3 regions of the Peribacillus sp. FW305-BF15 genome follow, and region 3 is predicted to be linked to each of the others. Evidence: riboswitches for the same ligand, from Rfam matches in the RefSeq annotation. Region 3 holds a riboswitch; each other region holds the start of a gene.
What was found. Region 3 has a riboswitch for cobalamin ahead of metE (5-methyltetrahydropteroyltriglutamate--homocysteine S-methyltransferase). Riboswitches for the same ligand answer to the same signal wherever they lie in the genome.

Region 1 (4,257 bases), on a different contig from region 3:
CTGGACACGAATCAAATACGGCGCCGACCTTAACGTAAGTATAGTACGTACGATTCGAGAAATAAAGGTATTAGACGTGATGAACGGACGATTGGCAACGTCCGGAGAGCGTATGCCGCAAATTAAAAAGGGGTGACGAAATGGAGTATCAAGCATTATCACACGCAAGACTGAAACGTTTAATCAGTTTTACGATTCTAGCGCAGAAAATCACGGAGCCAGGACGAACAAAGATATCGAATAAGCTGATAAGCGAGTTAAAAGATTCTCGGCTTGCTTTAATGTCTGCAAAAGACGACGAGCTGGTCGGTAAAATCGCAGCCAACAAACTACTTATTCTAGACGAGCTTATTCCGTATTGTAATGCAGTAAACGAAGGAAACACGCAAGCCGCGCGACTACACTTCGAAAAGGCTCAAAGCATCCACGAGGAAGGAGATCGTTATATGGACGGATTGGAGGTGAACGATAATGGCATTTAATTTAAAAGCAGTCCTTTCCCTTGATGGCAATAAATTCGTCTCAGGAATGGACCGTGCGGAAAAAGCAACGAAGAGAACCCAAAAAGCAATGGATTCGATGGAACGGACAACGAACCGGACGGGGCGAACCTTTAACAGCATAGGCGGAAGTGTAGGATCAATGACTCGAGGACTTGGCGGATTGACTGCCGGACTGGCGGGCGTTGCTGCCGGATTCGCTGCCGTCGAAGGAGCAAAGAAAGTATTCGAAAGTACGGTACTCGAAGCTGCAAAATTTGAGCAGTCGAATATAACCATCGGCGCCATGTTCGACAGCAAAAAGCTATCGAAGCAGTATACGGATATGGTCGATAAATTCGCGGCAAACTCTCCGGTTATGAATTCGCAGGATATGTACGGGAATTCTAAGTCGTTTATTCAAACTTCGAAAAATATCGGGCAACTCGAAAAAATGTGGGATCTCACACAGCGTATGTCCGCAGTCGATCCTATGCAAGGCGTTGAAGGATCAGTTTTCGCTTTGCGTGAGTTATTTTCTGGCGATTCACAGTCGATGGTTGAGCGATTTGAAATGCCGCGGAAAATTATGAACGAGATTAAGAAATTACCATTAGAGCAGCAGCTATCTGCGTTAGATAAGTACTTCAACCGTATAGGAATGACTACAAAGCTTATCGATGACATGGGCGGAACAACGCTCGGATTATGGGCCCAAGTGCAGGAGAAATTCCAACTAGTGCTGCGTGATATGGGTGAGCCAGCGTTGAAAACAGTATCCAATTTCTTAAACAATGCGCTCGATCGGTTGGGTGGAGAGGATATAAAACGCTTTTCGAATATCGGAGCTAAGTGGATTGATAACATCCTAACCGGCCTGACGAACAGCGCAATTAGGGTGTACGACTGGTTTTCCGCGTTGACAGCGTCTGACGAGTTCAAATCGAAAACAAGCCTTTCTGCAAAGGTAAGCTTTATCATTAAAGACGTGTTCGAAGCATTTAGGGATTGGATGGACGGGACCGGTCGAAAACAGTTGGAGAAATCCACGAAATTCCTTATGGAAGTAGCTGCAGCCGGATTAAGCGATGCGCAAGGGCCCATTGTCGACGTAGCTACGGATATCGGCATTGCGATCGGAAAGGCGCTCGGTTCAGCCGCCGGTAAGGAGATCAAGTCCTCTGTTGACGGATGGCTTAGTAATATAAAAATTCCGGGAATGGCCGGTGTACAGATTGGCGGAACAATCGGAAGAAAAATCGCAGAGGCCTTCGGAGATAGTAATCCAGGCACATCGTCGTCGAAAAAGAAGAATACCTACCGCCCAATCGCAGGACAACGGGCGCATAATGGGGGACTTGACTACGTACCTTACGACAGTTATCCGGCATTGCTTCACAAAGGCGAAACAGTACTGCCACGTGAGGAAGCAAATAACCGTAGAAACAGACGCGGTGGCCAACCAATCAACCTAACCGTTAATTATTCGGGTGGCGGTCGAATGGATGAGCAAGAGATGAATCGTTTTTCTGAATTCCTAGTACGGAACATCACAAAAGCAGCCGAAGCAGGCGCTTAATAACGTAGGGGCTCCTTCGGGGGCTTCGTTTTTTTATTGAAAACATTGAAATAAAAGGTTAAATATGGTATGATTTTCATGAAAATGAGTTGTGGATAAATTTTAAAAGGTCGAAATAGTAGCGTTTTATAAGTTTATCTGACTCATAATTATATAAGTAAAAGTGCCAGTGATGGCTGAAAAGGGGAAATCCGGTTAAATCCCGGAGCTGTTAACGCAACTGTAAGTGTGACGAAATGAGTGACGGGCTGTGTTCATCGATACAGTTTAGTGACCTCAAAGTAGGATAATCACGAGTCAGGCCAGACCTGCTTAAAACTTTGATTTTTAAAGTGGAGAGAGGTGAGCGTGTATAGCTATGGATTTTTTATTAGATTTCTTTAATCAGCCTATAATTCAATCGGTACTTGCAATATCAATCGCTAATTTAATTTGGGATTATAAAATTTCTATTAAAATTGAAAAAAGATAAATTATGCCTCGACTTCGGTCGGGGTTTTTATTTTATTTTAAATACAGAACGTTTGTTCGTGTTATAATATCGTTATCCATAACGAAGGGAATGACGGAAATGACAATACGTGACCGCGGAAAACTAAAGTGGGCACCGGCCGCCTTTCTACCGGAATATACGAAGATGCTGCGTGACTTGGACACGGATTATCACCGACAACAAAAGCCGATTATTGACGAGTTTCAATTCGAAGAGTTTGATCAGCGTATATGCTACGCAATGGAATTTAATTTTGCCGTGAAGATTACGAAGTGGGTGGACGGCTTTAATTACGAAATAGTTGGACGCGTACATTACGTTGATCCTATAAAAAGGGAGGTACGGCTTAAAACGGAAACTGACGAAGTGGAACGCGTAAAGATGACGGAGATAATTGCGTTGGAGGTTCACGAATAGAAAAACGGACATAGTGGTTTATATCTTCCCTCCTAGAGAAACGCTGTAAGAAACGGTGTTTAGGAGGAATTAACGTGGAAGAAGAAAAGAAGAAGCCCTTTGAGTATACGATGAAGAGCGGTAATACTACCATAATCATTCATTCGGATTTACTTAAGTTAACAAAAGAAGAACAAGCGCAATGGTGGGAGGATGAAATAAGGAAGGGTAATAAAAAGGTGCTGGCGATAATTGAGGCGATGAGAAATGGTTATAGAAAATACGATTAGGCTGCCCTATTAGGCGGCTTTTATATATTCGAGGAGGAAACGCATGAGGAAACGTAGCAAGCAACCTTCGCAGGTTCCGCCGTTAGATAGGCGTCATTACATGGCGATAGAATTAATGTCGAAGCCGTATTTCGATAAGAAGAAAAATCGTAGACGCTGGCTATCACGTCAAGAAATTGCGGACATAGTCGGAGTATCACGAATGCAATTATATCGCTGGGAACAACGGAAGGACTTCGAGAAGGAGCGCGCCAAGTATTCGAGGCAATGGCTCAATGCGAAATCACCTCGAAATAGTACATTAGTAAAGCAGGCGCTGAAGGGCGACCTTACGTCTATAATCCGCATAATGCAGGCGCACAATCTCTTATGATGGGGTACGGAATCACAACGGTGTCCAATAATCGGAAATTAGCTAAATTCGACTGAATGTGGTTATAAATGCCGTTATATCAACGTTTATCGACGGATATACTTACGCGAAGGGTAGTTACAAAACACCACTTTTGCGTACATTTTTACTGCACGGTGCTCCTGGCGGACGTCGGCCTAAAACGTTTTGAGAACGGTAATATATCGTAAGGCTGCACGGGTTACCTACCGGAGATAACGCGGTAAAACTCAGGGGGTTATCGTATGCAATACGGGCGGATCATCTTGCGGAGAGCATACGGTATAAACTGCGGTATACCAACGATGTATGGATAATGTATAATCCGATAATAATTGCGTTTACACTAACGTAGTAATGGCGCGGTTTGTGATAGGGGAGAACTACCACTAATCTCTATTATGTAAACTAAAGCTAAAGATTTCTGTATTCGAAATACAACGCAATGTATAAAACGAGCGTGCAATTGCCGTGCCAACGCGGATAGATATACGGAATTACCCCGAACACCCGTTCGTATATCTCTGCATCTGCTGTACTAACAATCCGCGAAGTAAAAATTCACTTTGGGGGGTCCCGTTAGCTGTAAAAAATTTCGCAGCAAAAATTTATTCTCAGGGGGTCAATTT
Region 2 (4,257 bases), on a different contig from region 3:
ACAACGGAAGCAAATGTTTATGGTCAGGTCCCCAAAGCTTTCGGACAAAATGAGGAATGACCAATCCTACAAAACCAATCGCCCCTGAAACGGCAACGGCTGCCCCTGTCAATGTCGAACCGGCTATCAAGATCCACATTTTCCGCCGCTTGACGTTCACACCTAAGTGTTTTGCCCGGTCTTCCCCGAAAGTCATCGCATTCAATTCTTTTGTATTCATGATTAAGGTCAACGAGCCAATGATAAAAAACGGCAAAATGATTACGATATAATTCCAGCCGCGCATTGAGACGCTTCCCATCAGCCAGCCGATGATTTGTCTTAATTCATCACCCGTCAGCGCAATCATCAATGAAATGAAGGCACTTAAAAACGAGCTGAAAATGATTCCCGTTAAGATGATCGTTTCTACTTTCATCGACCGGTCCATTTTTTTTGCAAAAGTCAGTACGCAGAGCATCGTGAGCACTGAACATAAGATGCTCAATGCCGGAAGAGTATATAAACCGATGAATGGCAGTGATATATTCAAAAATATCGTCAATACGGCGCCGACCGATGCTCCTGATGAAATACCTAATGTGTAAGGATCAGCGAGCGGGTTCCGGAGCAGTCCTTGAAAAGCCGCACCCGCGATCGCAAGTGATGCCCCAACCAAACCAGCGAGCAGCACCCGCGGCAAGCGGATGTTCATCACGATATTCGTAAGCATCACATCCGGATCGGCAGAAATCGGCAAGTGGAAAATCTCCTTGCCGATTATTTGTATAAGTACGGGAATCGGAACTGGCACCGAACCAAAGGAAATGCCTATCGTCATTGCGAATAACAAAATCAACAACGCAATCAAATAGGCAAACGCCCATTTAGTTGTCAAACTGGTTCGGATAGACTGCTTTGGCAAGTTCCTCTACTCCTTCTATTAAGCGTGGACCGGAACGGGTCACCAAGTCAGAATGGACATCAAAGACTTGGCCATTCTTAACAGCATTTACGTCTTGCCATCCTTTTCGGGCCTTCACTCCACTTACTGCATCTTTCGTATAATAACCATACGTTGTAATGATGACATCAGGATTTGCAGCAATCATCGACTCTTCATCAATTTTTGCCCAACCGTCCAATTCAGCAGCCGCATTATCCGCTGAAATAATCTGAAGCATCTCATTCATGAAAGTATTTTTTCCAGGTGTGTATATTTCCGGTGAAGGCGAAACTTCCACTAAAACGGTCTTCCTATCCTCTTTCTTTACGGATTTGGCTTTTTCCTGGATATCCTTGAGCTTCGTTTTCATATCCGCAACGATTTCGTTTGCCTTATCATGTTCTCCCGTTGCCTTTCCAATCATTTCAATAGATTCATAGACTTGGTCAAAGCTTTGTGCATCATTGACTACGAGCACATCTATTCCAGCATCCTTAAGCTGCTGTAAACCCTCATTTGAATTATGGGCACTTGATGCATGCGCAAGAACAAGGTCAGGCTTCATGGAGACAATCAGCTCCGTGTTCATTTCCATTCCGCCAACTTTTTCAATTTCTTTCGTCTCTTCCGGGTAATTATCATTGTCGGAAACACCAACGACCTTTTTACCCAAACCAAGTGCAAAGACCACTTCCGTATTACTTGGTATCAACGAAACGATTTTCTTCGGTTCTTTTTCTATCGTAACTTTTTCCCCACTTGCATCTTTAATCGTAATCGGGAAAGCCTCGTGTTGAGCATGGTTCGTTTGCTCTTTTTCTTTTCCTTCATCAGCAGCACCACCGCAGCCTACCATCATGCCTGCAGTAAGCAACATTAACAGTATCAGACCAAAAATCTTCTTCATTTTCATTCCCCACAATCTTTTTATTTAATTTCTTCATACCTAACAGAGAAAACCAATACTGGAAGATACCCCCCAAAACAAAAGCATCTCCCGTTAAACGGAAGATGCTTGCATGGCAACAATATCAATACGGACTCTTTCTTAGGGTCTGCCACACACCTTCCCATCCGCGTAGGTTACAGGTGTACGAATTCTGGCAGGTCTCCTGGCTCATGGTCATCGTCAACGGCACCTTCCCATATCTCATACAGTGGTACACAGCCGTCAGCTCCCATATACAGTGGCGGGACCGCGTTGGCATTTCACCAACTTCCCTTTTAAGTCATTAAGACACCAAATCGTTCATATGTATATAATTTTCACTGCCTTCATTATACACCATGTAAGAATCGATTATTATATGATTTTTCTGAACAAGTGCGAAATGCCCCTTCACCCTTCAATGCTTTGAAGCATTTTCAATCAGCGACGCAAACCCATTGATCGATAACCCTGGTGAAATCCGAACTCGATGCAGAGCATGCATCCCTTGGTCGCTTGAAGCTCCCCCAGGTTCGGTAGTGACTGCCATCTTGTATCCAGCTTCTTCTGACAGCCTGAGACTCTCTTCGTTATACCGACCAACCGGATAGGAAAGCACTGTCGTGTCCTGGTCGAGGATATGGTCGAACAGCACCTTCGACTGAACCATTTCCGCTTCTTGCTGCTCTGCCGTCATGCGGTTCAGCTCCAAATGGCTGATGGTATGGCTTTCAATTGAAATCCCATCCCTGCTCATCTCCAACATTTGATTTTCAGTCAGGTGATGACCTTTATCAATGGACTTCCCGATCATGAAGACAGTTGCTTTCATATCATGTTCTTTTAATATCGGGAAGGCCTCCGTGTAGTTATCTGTATAGCCATCATCAAAAGTAATCCAGACGCACTTCTCACTTGGCATCCGATTCTCGGTTAAAACGAGGAATGCTTCTTCAGGGGATAATGTATAGTAACCATTCTCCCGAAGCCAAGCCATCTGTGATCGGAATTCCTCCCTTGGAACCCGAAGGCCATTCCCTTCAGAAATACTGTGATACATCAATATCGGAAGCTGGACCGGGGACTCGGCCTTTAACCAGCCTCCCGTATCGATTTGCCCCTCCGAATCCTGCCCGGTCCCATTCTCAGCCGCTTCGGCCACTTCAATGTCATCTTCCGCAATCGGTGCAGCCGTCTTTGTGCCTATCCCCTCTAAAATCCCTTGTGAGCATCCAGGTAAAATCAAAACCCCCAGCAATGCCGCCATCCTTAACACTCTATATTTTTTCACTATCATTCTCCTGAATTTTTTATAGTATAATAGTACCAGAAAACCGCTGATCAATAAAGTATTCCATTTAATGAAAAAAAGAGGAAAAACGAAAACTTAGCGACACACTAAACATTCATGAGGATTTTTTTTCATAAGTATGTGCTATTAGCTTGAAAAGTTTGCCTATAAGAAATATAATAAATAAGTCGTCGACTTTAATATATGTCCCAGTAGCTCAGCAGGATAGAGCGACAGCCTCCTAAGCTGTAGGTCGTAGGTTCGATTCCTATCTGGGACGCTAAAGTTTATAAGCCCTGTTATAATGCGGTTTCTCCGTGTTGTAGCAGGTTTTTTTTCTGTTGATTTTTTGATGGGAAACGCAGGTCCCAAAGCTGAATTATTTCATCAAGTCTTATAGAAATAAAATCTGATTGCAAAACTATGCATAAAGGTTGGAAATATTGGCGAACAACCATACAACTGTTTGAAAGTAAAAAAAGTCTTATTTATGACGTCGATATATACAAATACTGATTTCTGGATATAATCATGTTTTTTTTAAAATATATGTTTTAACCTGTCCCATCCGGGTATACAAATACTGTAAGACATTCTCACCAAAGGAGATGATAGTGCATGATGAGTACAATCAGAAGCCAATGGAACAAAGAGAATGACGCAGCGGTGTTTAGTCCCGGTGATCAGCGTTAGAGTCAATTGAAGAGTTGGAAGATAATCAAGCATGGGAATTACTAGTCTTCTCATCCAAAGGAGGAAGATACGATCATGAGTATTTACAGCCTATGGAATCCAGAGAATGATGAAGCAATTTTCAGTCCGGGTGATCAGAAGCCATTCAGTACGCTCATACGAATAGATTCGGATAAACACACACACACTGACAAAACACTTGAATATGAATTACATGGCACCGTACTGAATGAAATTTAGTCGAAGCAGGAATATACCGAAAAAGGATGGAGCGATTGCTCCATCCTTTTTCATTTATTTATCGAATTTCAGTTTCGCCAAGGCATCTGCCAATGCAGTATTGATCGGCTCTTCTTTATTTTGCTTTTTCATATAATTGGATACTTCATTTTTGGATACTTTTTGATTTTTATTTTGACC
Region 3 (4,257 bases):
TATGACGGCCGGCATGCCTTTGATGGAAAAGGTCAAATCTGTCCTTGGTGAAACGATCCTGACTTTGTCAGTACGTTGCATCAAATGTTTTAACGGCTTCAAAGCCGCCTCCATTTTCCCGTAATCCATTGTGCATACGTTCAAAAGAAAGTCTTCGTATTTATTGAAGGTCATGCCGGCTTTTTGCGCTGCTGCCTTGGTGGGATAATTAAGTAAGACCCAACGTCGGTTGTTTACATAAAAAAGTGTAGGGGAATTCATGGCCTCCCCTTGGAGACGGTGCCTCTCGATGGGAACATCAGTCATTTCCGCATTGTTTTCTTCCCCAGTGATGATGATGACCGCATCGATATCCGTGTATTTCTTCAAGGCCCATTGTGAAGCTGTATCAAGCTGCTCCTTCACATTCCCTAGTAACAGGTGGCGGCTTATCTCATCGTCCTCGAGTTCCACATATGGATAAGCACCAACTCTGTATATTTCATCAATCAACTCTTTCAATAATGGTTTCGTGTTGATATGCCCCCGTATGAGGATTCTCTCTTTAGGCTGTAATTGTATCGAATGATGAACCAGCCTGGCTGCAAGCTTCGTTATCCTCTCATCCTTCATCTGCCTATCCCTTATTTTTCGAGTTCGCGAAGAGTTTCAAGCGCTTCTTCGACGTGGCCTTTAACCTTTACTTTTCGCCATTCTTTGACTACATTTCCAGCCTTATCAATCAGGAAAGTTGAACGTTCAATGCCCATATACTCCTTGCCGAAGTTCTTTTTCAATTGCCAAACATCAAAGATTTTAGCCGCTTCATGATTTTCGTCAGCCAGCAGCAGAAAAGGCAATCCATGTTTTTCGATGAATTTTTCATGACGTGCCGCTGGATCTGGGCTGATACCGAGGATGACCGCGTTCAATTCCTCGAATTGCTCATTATGGTCCCGGAAATCACAGGCCTCCGTCGTGCAACCTGGCGTCATGTCTTTTGGGTAAAAATATAATACAATGTTTTTCCCCTTAAAATCCGATAGGGAAACCATTTCACCATTGTTTGCAGGGAGTTTGAAATCAGGTGCTTTTTCTCCAATTTTAACAGTCATATTGAACCCTCCATTTCTTTCATTATGGTAAGAGTACCCAATAATCGAAAGAAACACAACTTTCATTTATCCTTCCTATCTTTCTGCTCCAGATCGATCACCGTACGAATCACGAACGCTGCCGGCAGTGTATACCCAATGAAGGCCTGAATGGTAGCTATCATCCTGCCCATGCCAATCGGGGCTATATCTCCATATCCTACAGAAAACATCGTCATCGCACTAAAATAAAAAGAAGTTTTCAATTGTTCATAGAAAGTCCCATCCAACCGATTGCCCATATCAAGAATCACCGAATGATTCTGAAGCTCGTATAATAAATATATCAGTGCAAATCCAACTAATATCGTCGCATATAAATTGCCAAGCCACAGCATATCCTCAAGAGAAAACTTCTTTCCTCCCGACTCAACAAGAAATAACGTACGAATGCTCATCACCATGCAAAAAATGATCCCTGCAATCAAGATGTAGAAAGTCATCCCCCACGCCCCATTTCAAAACGCCACTCCCTCTATACATACTCCCTGTCCAAACAATATATTCTTTTTAGGAATCAGCCTTATCACCGACAAACGCATTAAACGGAAACTTTCCCTAATCTTTTTTCCATGTTGACCCTTTTGGTCGGATATGTTAAGATTGTCTAAATTTTTATAATAGTTTTTATTTTATAAATCTTTGACCTGCGAACAGTTAACAAGGCAGGTTTTGCAAAATTTCATATGTGGAAATAGGTTCCTAATTTTCATTAGGATTAAAAGGGAAGTCCGGTGTAATTCCGGCACGGTCCCGCCACTGTAATGGGAATGTTAGCGTCAATCAATATGCCACTGATCAACGGATCGGGAAGGCCAGTCGCTAATGATATTCCCTAAGTCAGGAGACCTGCCTATTTCGACAACACTGTTTTAACCTACGGGAGATAGGGAGGTGTTAGGGACCTTATAATTGTAAGCGGCATTTTGCATGCCTCTTTATTTTAAGCATTTCTAACTTTCTTTTTTGACGGTTAGGAATGCTTTTTTTTGTTCGATCAATTGAATGTAGGAGGATGGGAATTTTGAAGAGCAGCAGTTTGGGTTACCCTCGAATCGGGGAAGATCGTGAATGGAAACGTACATTGGAAGCATACTGGTCAGGTAAAATCGATGAAGCGGAATTTACGGCACAACTAAAGGCAATCCGTTTAGGCAACTTACAAAAACAGAAGCAACGGGGCATTGATATCATCCCTGTCAACGACTTCACTTTCTATGATCAAATGCTGGATATGTCCGTCATGTTCGGTCTTGTTCCTGAACGTTATTCAGCTTATGAAGGAGGAAGAGTCCCCCTTTCCGTTTATTATTCAATGGCCCGCGGAAACAATGATGAAGTCGCTTCAGAAATGACGAAATGGTTCAATACGAACTATCACTATATTGTCCCTGAATTAAAACTGGCACATCTTACTTTAACAGAAAATAAACCACTTACAGCATATCGGGAAGCCAAGGAAAAGCTAGGGATCGAAACGAAGCCCGTTTTGATCGGACCTTATACTTTCCTCTCTCTTTCAAAAGGCTTCAATAAAGAAGAAATCCCTGGCATCATCCTGAGACTGCTTCCCCTATACACGCAAATCCTGCGGGAGTTGGAGCAAGAAGGCGTGAAGTGGGTTCAAATGGACGAGCCTTCCCTTGTTTCATCCATTTCCAAAGATGATATGCAAACCGTTACTTACCTCTATGAAAAACTGAATGAAGCAGCACCAAACCTGAACATCATGCTACAAACATACTTTGATGCCGTGGAACATTACCAAGAAGTCATCGAATTACAAGTCCAAGGGATCGGTCTTGATTTTGTACATGATAAAGGGAGGAATTTAAGTAATCTTGAGGCATTCGGTTTCCCGAAGGACAAAGTGCTTGCAGCGGGTGTGATTGACGGAAAAAACATTTGGCTTTCTGATTTATCCAAAAAAATCGAATTGATCGAGACACTTAAGAAACAGGTATCCGAGGACCAAATCTGGCTACAGCCCTCTTGTTCCCTGCTTCATGTCCCGGTGACCGTTCGTAATGAAACCGCCCTTTCAAAAGAAGTGAAAGAGGCCCTTGCTTTCGCTGATGAGAAACTTGAGGAAATCACACTTTTGGTCAAAGGGAATAATCAAGGCATTGAAGCAATCGCCGAAAAAGTCGATGTCAATAAATTTACGATTCAAACGTTAGCCAATTCAAATGTCCGAAATCACGGGGCTGTACAATCCAATGTCGAAAAGGTTAAAAACAGGACCGCCGGCCGTCAGCTTCCATTTAAAGACCGTTACCAAAAACAACAGGAATTTTTCAAATTACCTTTTCTCCCTTCGACTACGATCGGCAGCTTTCCGCAGACATTTGAAGTTAAACAAGCACGCAGGAAATTCAATAGAGGAGAATGGACAGCCAAGCAATATGAAACATTCGTTAACGAAGAAATCGGCAGGTGGATCGAAATCCAAGAAGAAATCGGTTTGGATGTTCTCGTTCATGGGGAATTCGAACGGACGGATATGGTTGAATACTTCGGTCATAAATTAGGCGGATTCGTCTTTTTAGAAAAGGGTTGGGTTCAGTCCTATGGATCCCGCTGCGTGAAACCGCCAGTCATCTACGGCGACATCCATTTCATCGAACCGATGACAGTCAAGGAAAGTGTATACGCACAATCACTGACGAAGAAGACGGTGAAGGGAATGCTGACAGGTCCTGTTACGATTTTGAACTGGTCTTTCGTCCGTGATGATATTTCCAGGGAGAATGTTTGCTATCAGCTGGCGCTCGCTTTAGAAAAAGAAGTCATTGCCTTGGAATCTGCTGGAATTAAAATGATTCAGGTTGATGAGCCTGCACTTAGAGAAGGTCTGCCATTGAAAAAAAGCGATCGCGACGAGTATTTGAACTGGGCAGTGAATTCATTCTTGATATCCACATCAAGCGTGGAGGATACAACCCAAATTCACACGCATATGTGCTATTGCGACTTCAACAGTTTCATGGATGTCATCTCCTCCCTCGATGCCGATGTAATTTCCATCGAAACATCCCGCAGTCATGGGGAGCTCGCTTCCGCATTCGAGGAAAAAACATATGAAAAAGGCATTGGTCTGGGGGTGTATGATATTCACAGCCCG

Region 1: another riboswitch for cobalamin. It lies ahead of AC3WLU_RS16390 (YolD-like family protein); the one in region 3 lies ahead of metE (5-methyltetrahydropteroyltriglutamate--homocysteine S-methyltransferase).
Region 2: another riboswitch for cobalamin. It lies ahead of AC3WLU_RS04365 (ABC transporter substrate-binding protein); the one in region 3 lies ahead of metE (5-methyltetrahydropteroyltriglutamate--homocysteine S-methyltransferase).

What each region holds. Positions count from the first base shown of each region.
Region 1 covers NZ_JBYSYV010000014.1:124,685-128,941, reverse strand. The annotation lists gene AC3WLU_RS16400 (hypothetical protein) at 141-482, shown strand; gene AC3WLU_RS16395 (tape measure protein) at 472-2,058, shown strand; cobalamin riboswitch at 2,203-2,388, shown strand; gene AC3WLU_RS16390 (YolD-like family protein) at 2,630-2,968, shown strand; gene AC3WLU_RS16385 (hypothetical protein) at 3,043-3,237, shown strand; gene AC3WLU_RS16380 (phBC6A51 family helix-turn-helix protein) at 3,281-3,610, shown strand.
Region 2 covers NZ_JBYSYV010000003.1:210,510-214,766, forward strand. The annotation lists gene AC3WLU_RS04360 (FecCD family ABC transporter permease) at 1-904, opposite strand, end outside; gene AC3WLU_RS04365 (ABC transporter substrate-binding protein) at 867-1,832, opposite strand; cobalamin riboswitch at 2,011-2,185, opposite strand; gene AC3WLU_RS04370 (polysaccharide deacetylase family protein) at 2,272-3,120, opposite strand; tRNA gene AC3WLU_RS04375 (tRNA-Arg) at 3,351-3,424, shown strand; gene AC3WLU_RS04380 (hypothetical protein) at 3,913-4,077, shown strand; gene AC3WLU_RS04385 (DNA topoisomerase III) at 4,132-4,257, opposite strand, start outside.
Region 3 covers NZ_JBYSYV010000040.1:16,865-21,121, reverse strand. The annotation lists gene AC3WLU_RS25490 (aminopeptidase) at 1-612, opposite strand, end outside; gene bcp (thioredoxin-dependent thiol peroxidase) at 624-1,094, opposite strand; gene AC3WLU_RS25480 (potassium channel family protein) at 1,157-1,576, opposite strand; cobalamin riboswitch at 1,813-2,004, shown strand; gene metE (5-methyltetrahydropteroyltriglutamate--homocysteine S-methyltransferase) at 2,149-4,257, shown strand, end outside.